2 regions of the Pengzhenrongella sp. genome follow, and region 2 is predicted to be linked to the other one. Evidence: riboswitches for the same ligand, from Rfam matches in the RefSeq annotation. Region 2 holds a riboswitch; the other holds the start of a gene.

Region 1 (7,042 bases), on a different contig from region 2:
ACGGGACGCCGGGTGACATGGGTGCGCTCAACTCGATGGGGGGCACACGCTTGAGTCTCTCGGTCGGCAGCGCCCGCCCGGCAGGAGACCAGCAGACGGCGACCCTGACCGTGACCAACCGCGGGCACGCGGTCGCCCCGATGGTGCGCCTGTCGGTCCGGGGCCGCCTCGGCGGCCGGATCCTCCCAGCCACCTACGGCGACAACTACGTCTGGCTGCTCCCCGGCGAGTCGAGGCAGATCGCCGCGAGCTGGCCGTCGAGCGGCTCGGGTCGCGGTGTCCATTTCGCGGCCGATGCCTACAACGCGCCGTCGGTCGTCACCAGCTAGCGCCGACCGGGGCTGTCGTCGTTCTGACGTGTCCGTTTCCAGAGCCGTTCTCGACGGATGAGGCACAGTGGACGCCATGGACATGTCCGACCTGCTGACCCTGGTGCTCGTGCTGCTCGGCGTCCTCTCGCTGCTTGGGGTGGCCGTCATCGGGTTCGTCATGTGGCGCTACCGCGTCCCGCCGCGCGGGCTGATCGCGATGATTGCGGCTCTGGTCTACCTGGCGAGCCCGGTCGACCTGTTGCCTGAGGTGATGCTTGGACCGATCGGCCTCCTCGACGATGCCGGCGCAGTCGCCGCCGCAGCGGTATTCGTCTACAAGCTCGTGACGGTCAAGAGGCGACTTGAGGATGCAGGCGTGAGAGGCCGGAGGAAGCCAGATCTGCTGGATTGACCGCAGTGTTCCGAACCCCGCTTGTCGTCGGCCGGGTTGCGCGGCGAGACTGGGCGCGTGCGAAAGGTCGTCGTGTGCGAGCTGATGTCGCTCGATGGTGTTGCCGCGGCTCCCGATGGCTTCTTCACCGAATGGGACGACGCGCTGGACGCCGCCACCGCCGGTTGGATCGCCACGCAGGACGCCGTCATCCTGGGCCGTCGCAGCTACGACGAATGGGTTGGGTTCTGGCCGGGTAGCGAGATTCAGCCGTTCGCGACATTCATCAACTCGGTCCCGAAGTACGTAGCGACCTCCCCGCCGCTCGACGCCGGGTGGGCCAACGCGAGTGCGATCGACGGTGGGCTGGTCGACTTCGTGCGAGACCTGAAGAGCCAACCCGGAGGCGACATCGGCGTCCACGCCAGCATCTCGGTCGCACAGGCCCTGCTGACCGCAGGCGTCGTCGACGATCTCAGGCTCGCGCTCGCGCCGACGATCGCCGGCACCGGGCGAAAACTCCTCGACGGGTTGCCGCCGATCGGCCTCGTCCCGATCCGGGGCGTGATCTCGCCGACAAGCCACCTGATTCTCGACTACCGCGTCATCGAGGCGGCTCGGTCGCCGCGGCTTCCGTAACCGCGACGGACAGCGTTCAGGTCCCGTCAAGCCACCCGTGCTTCCATGACAGGGTGAGCGCGGACGCCACCCTTGTCCTGCTCGCCGACCACGCCCATTGCCCGATGTGCCACTAGATCCTGGACACCTCCCCGGGTGTCGCCCGGGTCGTAATCCCCGGCGGCAAGCCGCTCGACTACTCGGAGACCTCATGAACAGCACACACGCCCGAGCCAGGCGCCGACTCCTGATGATCCGGTGGGTCGGCGGCGTGCTCGCTGGGAGCATGATCCTGGCGATCCTGGCGCCCGCGTTGCTCAGCACGCTCATGTAGCTCAACTGGACATCACGCTCACCTGCTAAGAGAGGCCGCCCGTTCGACTCAGGCAGGGTCACCTGAACACCACCTGACAGACGTCCACCCGCCGGGATCCGAACCTAGGTTCCGCAGCACATACCGCCACTCGTGAGCTGGGCCGGAACGTACCGAGCGACCGTACTCGGCGTCGTCTCGGCGTCGTCACGGCGAGGCGCGAGAAGCGTCTCCGTGGGAACGTTTCATCCCAGAGGGCGAGACGGAAACGTTCACCTCTTGGCGACACGGACCGGCCTCGGTGCGAGGCGTTCCCGCGGGAACGCCTCGCTGACGGCGCTCTTGATGGGCGGCGCGCGCCGCGAGATCTGGGCCACCAGGCATGGGTCCGTGACGTCGGCTACCGCGACCGATGTCGCTTGCGGACCGGCACTTGACCGCTGTGTGTCGTTGAGCGACTTGGGCTTCGAGGTCGCAGACAAAGAGCCTTGACGCGACGAAGGGTGTGGTGGGCCGTCAAACCCGAACCAAACGCGTGAAGGCCCCTACGAAGAACCTGCACCCTGCCGCTGTTGGCTGGTGAGAACGTTCCCGTGACTAAATGCATCTCCTGAGCGTAAATTTGCACGCTGCCCACGTTGAGGTCGTCATGGTCTGGCTGGTGGCGGAGCCGAAGATGCCGAGGATGCCCGGCTGGCAGGGCGTGACCTGCTCGGCGCGCGGCGGGTTTTGGCTCGGACTCGACGAGGTCGACTCCGGCAGCCGATCAGAGGCGTCACGACGATGCTCGAGTGCGGGTCCATGGCGATCTGAGGAGAGGCTTGGGGCGCGACTATGCCGAGCTGGTCGCCGATTCGTCGATCGTGAATGAGGCCGCGCCTCGCTGCAGGTCGTAGGTCACCGGTCGCCCGCTGCGCGAGTCGCGGCGGGCCCAAGCCGACTTCGTCGCGTCACCATACCGTGCTGGCCGCAATAACAGCCAAACCCGTTAGTGCCGACAATGCGCATAATACACACCGAAGCGCATTGTCGATATTACGATTCTTCAGATCCGCGATCTCCCAGTTGGAGGCGAAGTTATCGAGGAGGCGCGCCGCCCGCAATCCAGTACGCCCTTCTGCTGTCGATTCGCCCAAGATAGCCCAGAGGTCGTTCGGGTCGATCCATTTCCAATATCGTGTCTTCTTTGAAACGAGCGCTCTAAGAGAGTACAGAGCCGCGAGAACAAAGAGGCCAGTCGTCAAGCAGAGTACAATTGCGAAAAGTGTGCGTGGCCTTGAATCAGTCGGCCACTTACTTTCATCGAGCAGGAGGCCCGCGGCACTGAGCGTGAAACTGGCAGCAATCGAAACACTACCTGCGATCGTCGACGCCCGATGATCGGCTGCCTCGGCACGGTCGATCGCTGATTTGGCAACCAATTCGGCCATCTGGAGACATGCGTTTGCAGATGCCTCAGTGTCCAGGGGCATTCGTGCCATCAGATGAGCGGCTGTCTCCGACTGACGCTTCACTGGGTCCCAGTTCCAGTATTTACCATGGCGATATGGCAAGACAAAATCGCGAACATCTTTTCTGCCGCCCGGGCCCACGCGGCGACGCCCATCATTGTCCTGCGTTCGGCGAGCGTCTTCAGCCATCGTGGCCCTCCGCGTTATTAGGAGCGAACACAGCGATCAATTTCAAACGCTATTGAGAGTCTTTCCGACGTTCAGCACCCCATCTGAACCAACGCCGAAGCTGAAGGCCCTCGCGCCGTCCAAATCACCAGGGACCACCACGGGATCCTGAGGGCTTGTCGCAGCCGTTGCCGGGGCCGTGAAGGCACCGACGAACGCGATGAGGGCAGTTGATGCAAGATGAATGTGTAGACGCAAGTGCATCGAGTTCTCCCTAGCGGGCTCTGTGGCGCCCGCTGACCGAGACCAGTTCGACACACTATGGCCCGATCCGATCGGAACTGCCCGTCGACGACGGAGGAAGCTGAGCATCTCACGGCGGCCGAAATCTGGACACTTCTCTCGCCGGGTTGGGCAGAGCCTTGTCGTGCGGTTCAGTGGAGCCGTCGCGAGCGGCGAGGCCGATGGCGTCCGCGGCGGCCCTGGCTTGCCCTGCCGCCGCGGCAGACAGCCCGATTGGCGCCGCCCTGAGAGCTGAACCCGCGGCGTCAACAACCGCGGGATCACGGGCAGCCGCGATCCGAGCCACTCAGGAGCCGGCCCGGGTAGTCATGCAGCCGTGACCAACGTCGCACGTACCCGCCTGCCCGCGGCGTGCCGGTCACAGATGCGACACCCGAAACCACCTCCCTATCGGACCTTGGCGGGCGAGAACGTCCCCGTTGACCTCGATGCTGTCCACCAGGGCATCCCCGCCGCCCGCAAACGCCTGGGCAGCACCGTGCACGAGACCGCGCTGGGCGACCTGTCTGCGGTCGACCGGACGTACCTGCTGGCGATGTCGCACGACTCTGGGTGTTCGCACACCGGGACAGTCGCTGAGCGGATGGGTGAGAGCGCGTACTACGCAAGCGTGTACCGGAGCCGCCTCATCGATGCCGGGATCATCGAGGCGGCCGGGCGAGGCTACGTGGACTTCACCATTCCCTACCTGCGCGAGTACCTGCGTGAGCACGCCGCCCGGTATGAGATGAACTCGCCCGCTCGGCGGCCGCGGCGATGAACGACCACGTGCGGCACCGCGCGTTGATGAGCCCCGCGCGGCTGGGCACCCAGCGTGCTGAGCGAGCCCGGTCCTACGCCAAGGTCACCGCCCGGGCGATTTGGGGTCCCAATGGTGCGTTGGAACCCTAAGTGAGTGCCATCGCCCCAGTTCAGAATGGCATTCGTCGTTCTCGATCAGCCCGCGAGACCAACTTCATCACGTGGATCGAGGCTGAAGCCACCGTGCGTGCGAACACGCGCCACGATCTGCTCAGCTGTCAGATTCGGCGGCAGCTGATCGATCGGGCACGGTCCGAGCGGCTCCCCGCTGTCGGCCTTGATCGAGAAGCAGAACGAGCCAACCCGCAAGATGGCGTACTGGTCGTTGATGAGCACGTCTACACCAGTGCGCTCGAGGACAGCGACCAGCCGGGCAGGGTCGTGGTTCCGGAAACGGATGAGGTGGTCCTCTGGCTTGCGGACCGTTAGCACCTCACCGTCCACGGTGACTAGCTGTCCGCGCCACGATTGCGCGGACACCTCGGATTTGTCCGACGTGTGCAGCGCCTGGATCCAGTGGACGTTGTGCCCGGCAATGTAGGCGGTGCAGCCCAAACGGTGCAGGTCGGGGATGGGCAGCTGACCCGACGACCTCGGATCGATCTTCTTGGACATGACGGCACTCCCCGAACTCAAGGGACCCCGCGGCTGTCGCCCGGTGATCCGCGCTTGCCGACACGTGCGTTTGGGCCGGGTCTTCCCTCAGGGGCACCCAGGCGAAGCCGGGTTGCCGGGCAGCTAGCTCAGGGGCTTAGCGCTGCCTCTCTTGACCTAGAAGTGATCGTAGTCGGGCGGGGTGGGGAATTTCAGTGAGCAGGTCTGGGTACTTTCAGCGCCGTCAGCCCGGCGCGACACCCTGGGAAGCAGCCCGCCGGCTCCTCCCGGGGCCTCGCGACTGGTCGAAGGGGGCGTGCCTGAGTAGATGAGGGTGCATGTGCCTTGCACCCGGCTACATCGACACGCTCGATGGCGGGTGGATCACCCTGCGCAGTAGCGTCGCGTCTGAAGATCTCGGCGCGCCCGATCAGCGCGACGTGACCGCGCGTCCAGCAGCCAGAGTGTGCACGCGGGCCGGCTCCAGCCGCACGACCACGGCTTTCGACGTCGGGGTGTTGCTGCGCTCGGCCGTGCTGTCGAGCGGCACCAGCCCGTTCGCTTCCGGGAAGTACGCCGCCGCGCAGCCATGTGCCGTCGGGTAGGAGACGACCCGGAACTGCTCGACGACGCGCTCGACGCCGTCGGGCCACTCGCTGTGCAGGTCGACGCACGCGCCGTCCTCGACGCCCAGTTCGGCCAGGTCGTCCGGGTTCACGAACACGACCCTGCGCCCGTTGTGGACCCCGCGATAACGGTCGTTGAGGCTGTAGATCGTCGTGTTGAACTGGTCGTGGGACCGCAGCGTCTGCAGCAGCAGCCGGCCCGGCGGCGCATAAGTGGTCTCGAGCTCGTTGACGGAGAGCATGGCCTTGCCACTCTTCGTAGGGAACCTCCGCTCGTCGCGCGGCCCGTGCGCAAGGACGAACCCCCCTTCCTGGCGCACTCGGCGGTTGTAGTCCTCGTGACCCGGCACGGTTCGCGCGATGTGGTCGCGGACGGCGTCGTAGTCGCGTTCGAAAGCCGCCCAGTCCACCGCGACCTTCGCGCCCAGCGTCGCGGCGGCCATGCGGCTGACGATGGCGACCTCAGAAATCAGCAACGGTGAGGCGGGCTGCAGCCTCCCGCTCGACGCGTGCACAGCGCAGACCGTGTCCTCGACCGTCACGAACTGCGGACCGCTGGCCTGGACGTCGATCTCGGTGCGGCCCATCGTCGGCAGGATCAACGCCTGTTCACCGGTCACCGCGTGCGACCGATTGAGCTTGGTGGAGATCTGCACGCTCAGCCGCGTGCTGCGGATCGCGGCCTCCGCAACAGTCGTGTCCGACACAGCGGACACGAGGTTGCCGCCGAGCGCGACGAGCACCTTGACACCACCGTCCCGCATGCGCCGGATCGACTCCACCGTGTCGCAGCCGTGCTCCCGCGGCGGGTCGAACCCGAACTCCACCTGCAATGCATCGAGAAACGACTGGGGCGGCTTCTCCCAGATGCCCATGGTCCGATCGCCCTGGACGTTGCTGTGCCCGCGAACGGGACAAGCACCGGCACCCGGACGGCCCATGTTGCCGCGCAAGAGCAGCAGGTTGATGATCTCGGCGATCGTGGCGACGGCCTTCTTGTGCTGCGTCAGCCCCATCGCCCAGCAGACGATGACCCGCTCGGCCCGCAGGTATCTAGCCGCGAGCTCGTCTATCTCCTCGACACGCAGCCCAGTCGCCCTGAGCACCTCCTGCTCGTCGAGACCCTCAAGGTGGGCCCTGAGCTCCTCGAGCCCCTGGCAGTGCTCGGTCAGGAACGCGTGGTCGAGAACCGTCCCCGGTGCCGTCGCCTCGGCGTCGAGCACGCGCTTGCAGACGGCCTGGAGCAGTGCCATGTCACCACCGATCCGCACCTGCAGGAACTGATCGGCGATCGCGGTGCCCTTGCCGACGAGCCCACGGGGTCGCTGCGGGTTCTTGTAGCGGATCAGCCCTGCCTCGGGCAGCGGGTTGACGGCCACGATGCTGGCTCCCGCCTCCTTGGCCTCCTCGAGCGCTGTGAGCATCCGAGGGTGGTTCGTGCCAGGGTTCTGACCCATGATGATGAT
Region 2 (7,042 bases):
CATGATCAGCTGCAGCGCGTGGGAGTGCCGCATGAGCAGCGAGTTCCCGGTGCCGGTCGTGTCGAAGTAGTGCGACTTGTCGCTCGGCACCAGGCGGTAGTAGGCCGCGTTGTCGATGCCGCGCAGCGAGAGCGTCGGACCGAGGTGGTCACCCTCGGCCGTGTGGTTGTAGGTGACGTCGAGGATGACCTCGATGTCGGCCTCGTGCAGGGCCTTGACCATCACCTTGAACTCCTGCACCTGCTGCCCGGGCAGCACAGATGCGGCGTAGGTGCTGTGCGGGGCGAAGAATCCGATCGTGTTGTAGCCCCAGTAGTTCGACAACCCTCGGGCGACCAGGATCGGGTCGTTCACGAACTGGTGCACCGGCATGAGCTCGACGGCGGTCACCCCGAGGTCCCGGAGGTGCTCGATGATCGCCGGGTGCGCCATGGCGGTGTACGTGCCGCGGATCGGCTCGGGGATCTCCGGGTGCCGGATCGTCATCCCCCTGACGTGCGCCTCGTACAGCACGCTCGCGTGGTACTCGTGCTTGGGCGGGCGGTCCTCACCCCAGTCGAAGAACGGGTCGATCACCACCGAGTTCATGGTGTGCCCCGCCGAGTCGTCGTCGTTGCGCGCGGTGGGGTCATCGAACCGGTAGGAGAAGAGCGAAGGGTCGTTGTCGATCTGTCCGACGATCGCCTTCGCGTAGGGGTCGAGAAGCAGCTTGCTGGGGTTGCATCGGTGGCCGCGCGAGGGGTCGTACGGGCCGTGCACGCGGTAGCCGTAACGCTGACCGGGGGACACCCCGGGGACATAGCAGTGCCAGACGAACGCGTCGACCTTGCGCACGTCGATCCGGGTCTCCGCGCCGTCGTCGGCGATGAGGCAGAGCTCGACCCGGTCGGCGACCTCGGAGAACAGCGCGAAGTTCGTGCCGGTTTCGTCGAACGTTGCCCCGAGGGGGAAGGGGCGTCCAGGCCACACACGCATCGCTCGTTGCCCCCTAAAGAACGAGAACGGCCAACTTTTCCCGACTTTAGCCTCGGGGCCGGGGTCGAACCGGCTCATACAGGGTGAAACGCCGGGTGGACTCCGTCGCCTATCGTCGTCGGCATGCCTGCCGTGAGTGCGATCAGCCAGTGGCCCGTCCCGAACGCATCCGCGGCCGTCGTCGCGGCCGGCGGCGAGGTCCTCTCCTCGCACGGTGACCTCGAGCGCAGCTACCCGCTCGCCTCGGTGACGAAGCTGCTCACGGCGTACGCGACGCTGATCGCGATCGAGGAGGGCGTGCTCGGACTGGACGACGCCGCCGGCCCGCCGGGCGCGACGGTCCGTCACCTGCTGGCGCACGCCTCGGGTCTCGACTTCTCCGCCCGCACGGTCCGGGCCGCCCCCGGGGACCGGCGGATCTACTCCAACGCCGGCTTCGAGGTGCTGGCCGAGGCCGTCGCGCAGCGGTCGGGCATCCCGTTCGCCGCGTACGTGCGCGAGGGGCTGCTCGACCCGCTGGGGATGGACGCGACGACCGTCGGGGGATCGCCGGCCGCCGGAGCGACGTCGAGCGCCCGTGACCTCGCGAAGTTCGTCGCCGAGCTCCAGGATCCCGCGCTGCTCGACCCGAGCACGCTCGCGGCGGCCACGGACGTCGTCTACCCCGGGCTCGCGGGGGTGCTGCCCGGATTCGGCCGGCAGAACCCGAACGACTGGGGGCTGGGCTTCGAGATCCGCGACGGGAAGCAGCCGCACTGGACCGGTGGCACGAGCTCGCCGCGGACCTACGGGCACTTCGGGCAGGCCGGGACGTTCGCGTGGGTCGATCCTGCCGCTGGTGTCGCGTGCGTCGTGCTCACCGACCGCGACTTCGGGGCCTGGGCCGTGGACGCCTGGCCGCCGTTCACCGACGCGGTGCTCGCCGAGCTGCGCGGCTGACGACCCGCTCGGCTGACCGGCGGCCGGGCCGGTCAGCCCCGGCGCGGCTCAGTCCAGGTTCGACATCAGCGTGGTCGGGATGATGTACGCCAGCCCGCACAGCAGCATGGCGGCCCCGAACAGGATCCCGGACGCGTGCTCGAACGCGACCGACATCAGGTAGAACCCGCCGATGAACAGGGCGAGGCAGAACACGAACATGACCACCCGGAGCGCGCCGGGTGCGGCGTTGGACTCCTGCGCAGGCGTTGAGTCAAAGATCGACATGGTGAGTTCCCCCGGGTTGGTGACGACGCTGATGAGCACAGCGGGCGCCGCGCCTGTGCGGGCCCACGTGGGCGAGGATATCGCCGCCGTCGGCCTGGGGAGGTGAGGTGCCCAGGATCCGGCTCAGTGCTGCGGCCTCCAACGCTGGAGCAGCAGGTACATCTCGCAGCCGAGGCACAGCCCGAAGGCCGCGTTGAGGAACGCGGCCACCAGTGCCACCGCGGCGCTGATCGGCACCGCGAACGGAACCCCGGCGGCGGCCAGGATCAGCCCGACGCCAACGACGATCAGACCGACCAGCTGGGCGAACCGCGGGGGACGCGGGTCCTCGAGCTCGGTCGGCGGCCCGAGGCGCGGGCGGATCCAGGTCCGGTAGGCGAGGCCCTGCACGGTGCCCGCGACGCCGCGGGCCACCCCGAGCGCGAACAGCAGCGCCACCACCGCGAGCAGCGCGGTGGCCGCGGTTCCGCCGCCGAGCAGCAGCACCAGGACCAGCAGGGTCGCGGTCACGCCCGCCCCGAACCTCGGGCCGCGCGGGTCGATGCCCGACGGCGTCCCGCGCGGGGTGGACGGCAGGTGCGTGCTCGGCGAGTCAGACATCGATGCTCCTGGGGGAATCCGCGATCTTGGGCGGGCCGTGCGTGACGTGCCGCAGCGCGGCGACGGCCCGAGCGGGTGTGAGCGGGCCGGAGGTGCGGGACCGGACGGTGCCGACCGCGTCGACGACCAGCACGGTCGGCGTGCGGTAGACGGAGAAGCGCCGCACGAGGTCCATGTGGTCCTCGGACGCCAGGTTGACGTGCACGACCCCGGGCTCACCGGCCGCCAGCTCGGTCAGTGCCCGGCTGACCTGCGGACACGTGCTGCACGTCGCGGCGGAGAACTGCACGAACGTCGCCCGCGCACCCAGTTCGTGGCCCAGGTCCGCGCTGGTCAGGCCCGCGGCGCCGGCCAGCCCGCTCGGCAGCGACCGGAACCGGGCGGCGCGGCGGCGAGCCACCCACCAGACCGCGCTCGCGGCCACCAGCAGGGCGACGACCAGGCACGCGCGCACGGCGAGCCCGGGCCCGGCGGCGGGCGCGAGCGTGACCAGCCCGGATCCCGCGAGGTCGAGCGGTGCAGCCACGACGGTCCTCCGACAATCCCATGGGGCCTTGGTGCACCCCGCGCTTGCCCGGGTCGACCGACCCGGACCAGGTCGTCACCCGGGGCACCCCGTCGCGGACGAAGGGTTGCCGGCCAGCAAGCCGGGGCTGTGCGCTGGCGCTCATGACCTGCACCGAGCATCCGTCAGCCCGCGCCGGTTGGCCAACGTTCGGACAGAACTTCTCGAATGCTGGACGAGGGGTGCCCGGGTGGCCCGCAGCCGCCTGACGACGCTGCGTCCGGTCAGCCGGGCGGGCGCCGCCGTCCGGCCCGTACGAGGAGCACCAGGCCGACGACGACGAGGATCGGCCCGACGATCGCCCAGGTCGTCACCCCGGTCATCGCGCTCCCGGCGAGGTAGCCGAGACCCTGCAGTGTGAACACGACACCCATGAGGACGAGGACCGTTCCGAGCGCGAGGGCGAGTGTCTTTTGCACGAACTCATCGTGCCGTACTGCAGGCGCGGTACGTCGCTTCCCACTGACGGGCGACGACGGGGTGTCGGGCGGCGGGGGAGACTGGTGTCATGGTGAACTCCATCCGCATCGCGGGTCTTGCGGATGTCCCGGCGATCGCGCGGATCACCCGGGAGGGACAACAGCCGCCCGGTGTGGAGCCGGAGGTGCTGACGCGGACCGCACGGTTGCTCCTGACGCACGTCGCGTTCGAGTATGGCGCGCTGTGGGTCGAGCAGCTCGACGACGGGTCGATCGTGGGGGCCGTGACGGCCATCCCGGCCGGGCAGCTGCCGCCGCCGCCGGCCGTGCTGCGCAACATCGCCTCCCAGCTCGGCGGGTCGGCGCCGGGTGGAGCCGAGGCGCTGCTGGGCCGGGCACTGCTCTGCGAGCTCCGGCTCGGCGAGCCGAGCTGGCTGCTGCTCGAGATCTCGCAGGCCTCGGCGCACCGGACCGGTGATCCCGCGTTGCTCCTGGCTGCGCTGGCGTGGACCGCCGCACAGCCCGATCCGGCGCCCGGCCCGGTGATGGTGCTGGCCGACTCCGATCCCGAGCGCGCAGCGGCGCAGGCCGCAGGTTTCGTCGAGCGCCGGACCTGGGGGCGGCGCTGGACCCGGTGGCTCGGGGTCGCGACCTCGGAACCGAGCACGGACGGTGTCGAGCCGCTCGGGGCGCTCGACCTCCAGTTCGACCTCGACACCGTCGGATCGGGAACGGGGTAGCCGGCGTGTGGAACCCGGCGAGCGCCGCCGACGTCGATCCGCTCGGGGTGCACCCGTGGCTCGACCACCAGGTCGCGCGCCGTCGGGCTCGCCGGGTGGTCGACGTCGCCGTCGGCGCCTGCGTGCTGGCCCTCGCGCTCGGCGCCATCTGGCACGAGCACATCCCGGCGGGACCGGCGCTCGGCACCCTCGCGCTCGCGGCCGTCGTCGGCGGGGCGCTGCTCTTCCGCGCGCGCTGGCCCCTGCCGGTGCTCGCCGTGACGCTGCTGGGGGTCACGGCAGCCCTCGTGGTCGACGGGGCGACCCCGTCGATGATGGTCGCGAGCCAGATCGCGGTGTTCTCCGTGGCGATCCACCGACCGCGTCGCGTCGCCGCGGTCGCCGCGGTCGTCAGCGCGCTCGTGCTCTTCGCGGTGGCCCGGACGAACGCCACCGGGCCGATCTCCGAGGCACGCACTCTGATCGTGGTGGTCTGGACGGCGCTCGCGTTCGCTATCGGGATCGCGGCGCGCGCCCAGCGGGCCTACGTCACCGAGCTCGCCGAACGGATCCGGCGCGCGGACGAGACCCGCGAGCAGGAGGCGCGCACCAGGGTCGTCGAGGAGCGGGTGCGGATCGCGCGCGAGCTGCACGACGTCGTCGCGCACCACATCGCGGTGATCAACATCCACGCGGGCCTTGCGCGCCGGGCCGTCGGCCGCGACGCGGCCACGGTGGACGCGTCGCTCGGGCATGTCCAGGAGGCCGCCCGGACCGTGCTCGACGAGCTCGGAGCCGTGCTGCACGTCCTGCGCTCGACGGGCGACGGCGACGGCGACCGAGAAACCGGGACCGAGCCCGCGCCCGGGCTCGACCGGCTGGACACCCTGCTGGTGACCTTCGCGGAGGCCGGCCTGGTGGTTCGCACGCGCGCGACCGGGCGGCCCGGCGAGATGGACCGGGCGTGCGACCTGGCGGCGTTCCGGATCGTGCAGGAGTCGCTCACGAACGCCTCGAAGCACGGCGTCGGGCAGGCCGAGCTGGACGTGGAGCACGCAGCGGGCGCGCTCACCATCCGCGTCAGCAACGCCGTCCGGGAACATCCGGCCGAACATCCTGCCGGCGATCCGGCCCGCGATCCGGCGCCCGTCGGGCACGGGCTGATCGGCATGCGCGAGCGCGCCGCCGCGTGCGGTGGGAGCCTGACCGCCGCGCAGGAGGGCGGGACCTTCCGCCTGGTCGCCGTCATCCCGTACCGGCCGACGGCGGTCGCGGCAGCGGTGCCCGGCACCGACTCCGGGTCCCGGCGCCCCGCTTGCGGCCCGCACGGAGCTCCGTCGTGATCCGGGTGCTGATCGCCGACGACCAGCCGCTCATCCGCGCCGGCCTGCGCGGCATCCTCGAGCTCGAGGACGACCTGCTGGTGGTCGGCGAGGCTTCGTCGGGCAGGGCGACGGTGCGGCAGGTCCGCGAGCGGCCGGTCGATGTCGTCCTGATGGACATCCGGATGCCCGACCTGGACGGCATCGAGGCGACCGCCCAGATCTGCGCCGACCCCCTGCTCGCCGGGGTACGCGTGCTCGTGCTGACCACGTTCGAGACCGACGAGCACGTGGTGGCCGCGCTGCGCGCGGGTGCGAGCGGCTTCCTGGGCAAGGGCGCCGAGCCGGAGGCCGTCGTCGAGGCCATCCGCGTCATCGCCCGCGGCGACTCGCTGCTCTCCCCGCTCGCGACCCGCACCCTGATCGAACGCTTTCTCGGCGAGCCCCCGGCCGCGCACGGCCGGGGCCCCGAGCGGCCGGTGGCCTCGCTCGACGCGCTCACCGAGCGGGAGCGGGAGGTGCTCACGCTGGTCGGCGAGGGGCGCTCGAACGACGACATCGCGACCGGCCTGGTCATCTCCCCGCACACCGTCAAGACCCACGTCAACCGCGCCATGATGAAGCTCGACGCGCACGACCGGGCGCAGCTCGTCGTCATCGCGTATGAGACCGGGCTACTGCGCGCGCGGTAGCGGCGCCGGAGCAAGACACCGCACGCGGGCGACTCCCGTCGCGCCCGCTGCGGGCAGGGTTCATCCCAGGAGCAGAACCCAGCGCCCGGCAGCGAGGAATCGATGATCATTGTTGAGCACGTGACGAAGCGGTACGGCAAGAAGACCGCCGTGAACGACCTGAGCTTCGCCGTCAATCCCGGCGTCGTGACCGGGTTCCTGGGCCCGAACGGCGCGGGAAAGTCGACGACGATGCGGATGATCGTGGGCCTGGACCGCCCCGATGCCGGCTCGGTCACCGTCAACGGGCGGCCCTACGTCGAGCATGTCGCCCCGCTGCACCAGGTCGGCGCGCTCCTGGAGGCCCGCGCCATCCACCCCGGCCGGTCCGCCCACAACCACCTGCTGTCGCTGGCGACCACGACCGGGATCCCGCGCCGGCGCATCACCGAGGTGCTCGACCTCGTGGGCCTGTCGACCGTGGGCCGCAAGCCCGCGGGAGCGTTCTCCCTCGGCATGGGCCAGCGGCTCGGGATCGCGGCGGCACTGCTCGGGGACCCCGAGG

The links. A riboswitch is a leader RNA that binds a small molecule or an ion and turns the genes downstream of it on or off. The one in region 2 is predicted to bind S-adenosylmethionine.
Region 1: it holds a riboswitch for S-adenosylmethionine, as region 2 does, so the genes downstream of both, VIM26_RS00825 (hypothetical protein) here and VIM26_RS16035 (thioredoxin family protein) in region 2, are expected to answer to the same signal.

The regions. Positions count from the first base shown of each region.
Region 1 covers NZ_DATCNW010000017.1:5,634-12,675, reverse strand. The annotation lists partial or broken gene VIM26_RS00855 (hypothetical protein) at 1-329, shown strand, start outside; gene VIM26_RS00850 (YkvA family protein) at 406-723, shown strand; gene VIM26_RS00845 (dihydrofolate reductase family protein) at 781-1,341, shown strand; gene VIM26_RS00840 (hypothetical protein) at 1,532-1,654, shown strand; gene VIM26_RS00835 (hypothetical protein) at 2,584-3,273, opposite strand; gene VIM26_RS00830 (hypothetical protein) at 3,953-4,315, shown strand; gene VIM26_RS00825 (hypothetical protein) at 4,492-4,971, opposite strand; SAM riboswitch class IV at 5,017-5,128, opposite strand; gene VIM26_RS00820 (FdhF/YdeP family oxidoreductase) at 5,381-7,042, opposite strand, start outside.
Region 2 covers NZ_DATCNW010000275.1:12,862-19,903, forward strand. The annotation lists gene glgX (glycogen debranching protein GlgX) at 1-975, opposite strand, end outside; gene VIM26_RS16020 (serine hydrolase domain-containing protein) at 1,099-1,914, shown strand; gene VIM26_RS16025 (hypothetical protein) at 1,963-2,181, opposite strand; gene VIM26_RS16030 (DUF4395 domain-containing protein) at 2,305-2,781, opposite strand; gene VIM26_RS16035 (thioredoxin family protein) at 2,774-3,307, opposite strand; SAM riboswitch class IV at 3,343-3,456, opposite strand; gene VIM26_RS16040 (hypothetical protein) at 3,571-3,765, opposite strand; gene VIM26_RS16045 (hypothetical protein) at 3,855-4,505, shown strand; gene VIM26_RS16050 (sensor histidine kinase) at 4,511-5,827, shown strand; gene VIM26_RS16055 (response regulator transcription factor) at 5,824-6,498, shown strand; gene VIM26_RS16060 (ABC transporter ATP-binding protein) at 6,601-7,042, shown strand, end outside.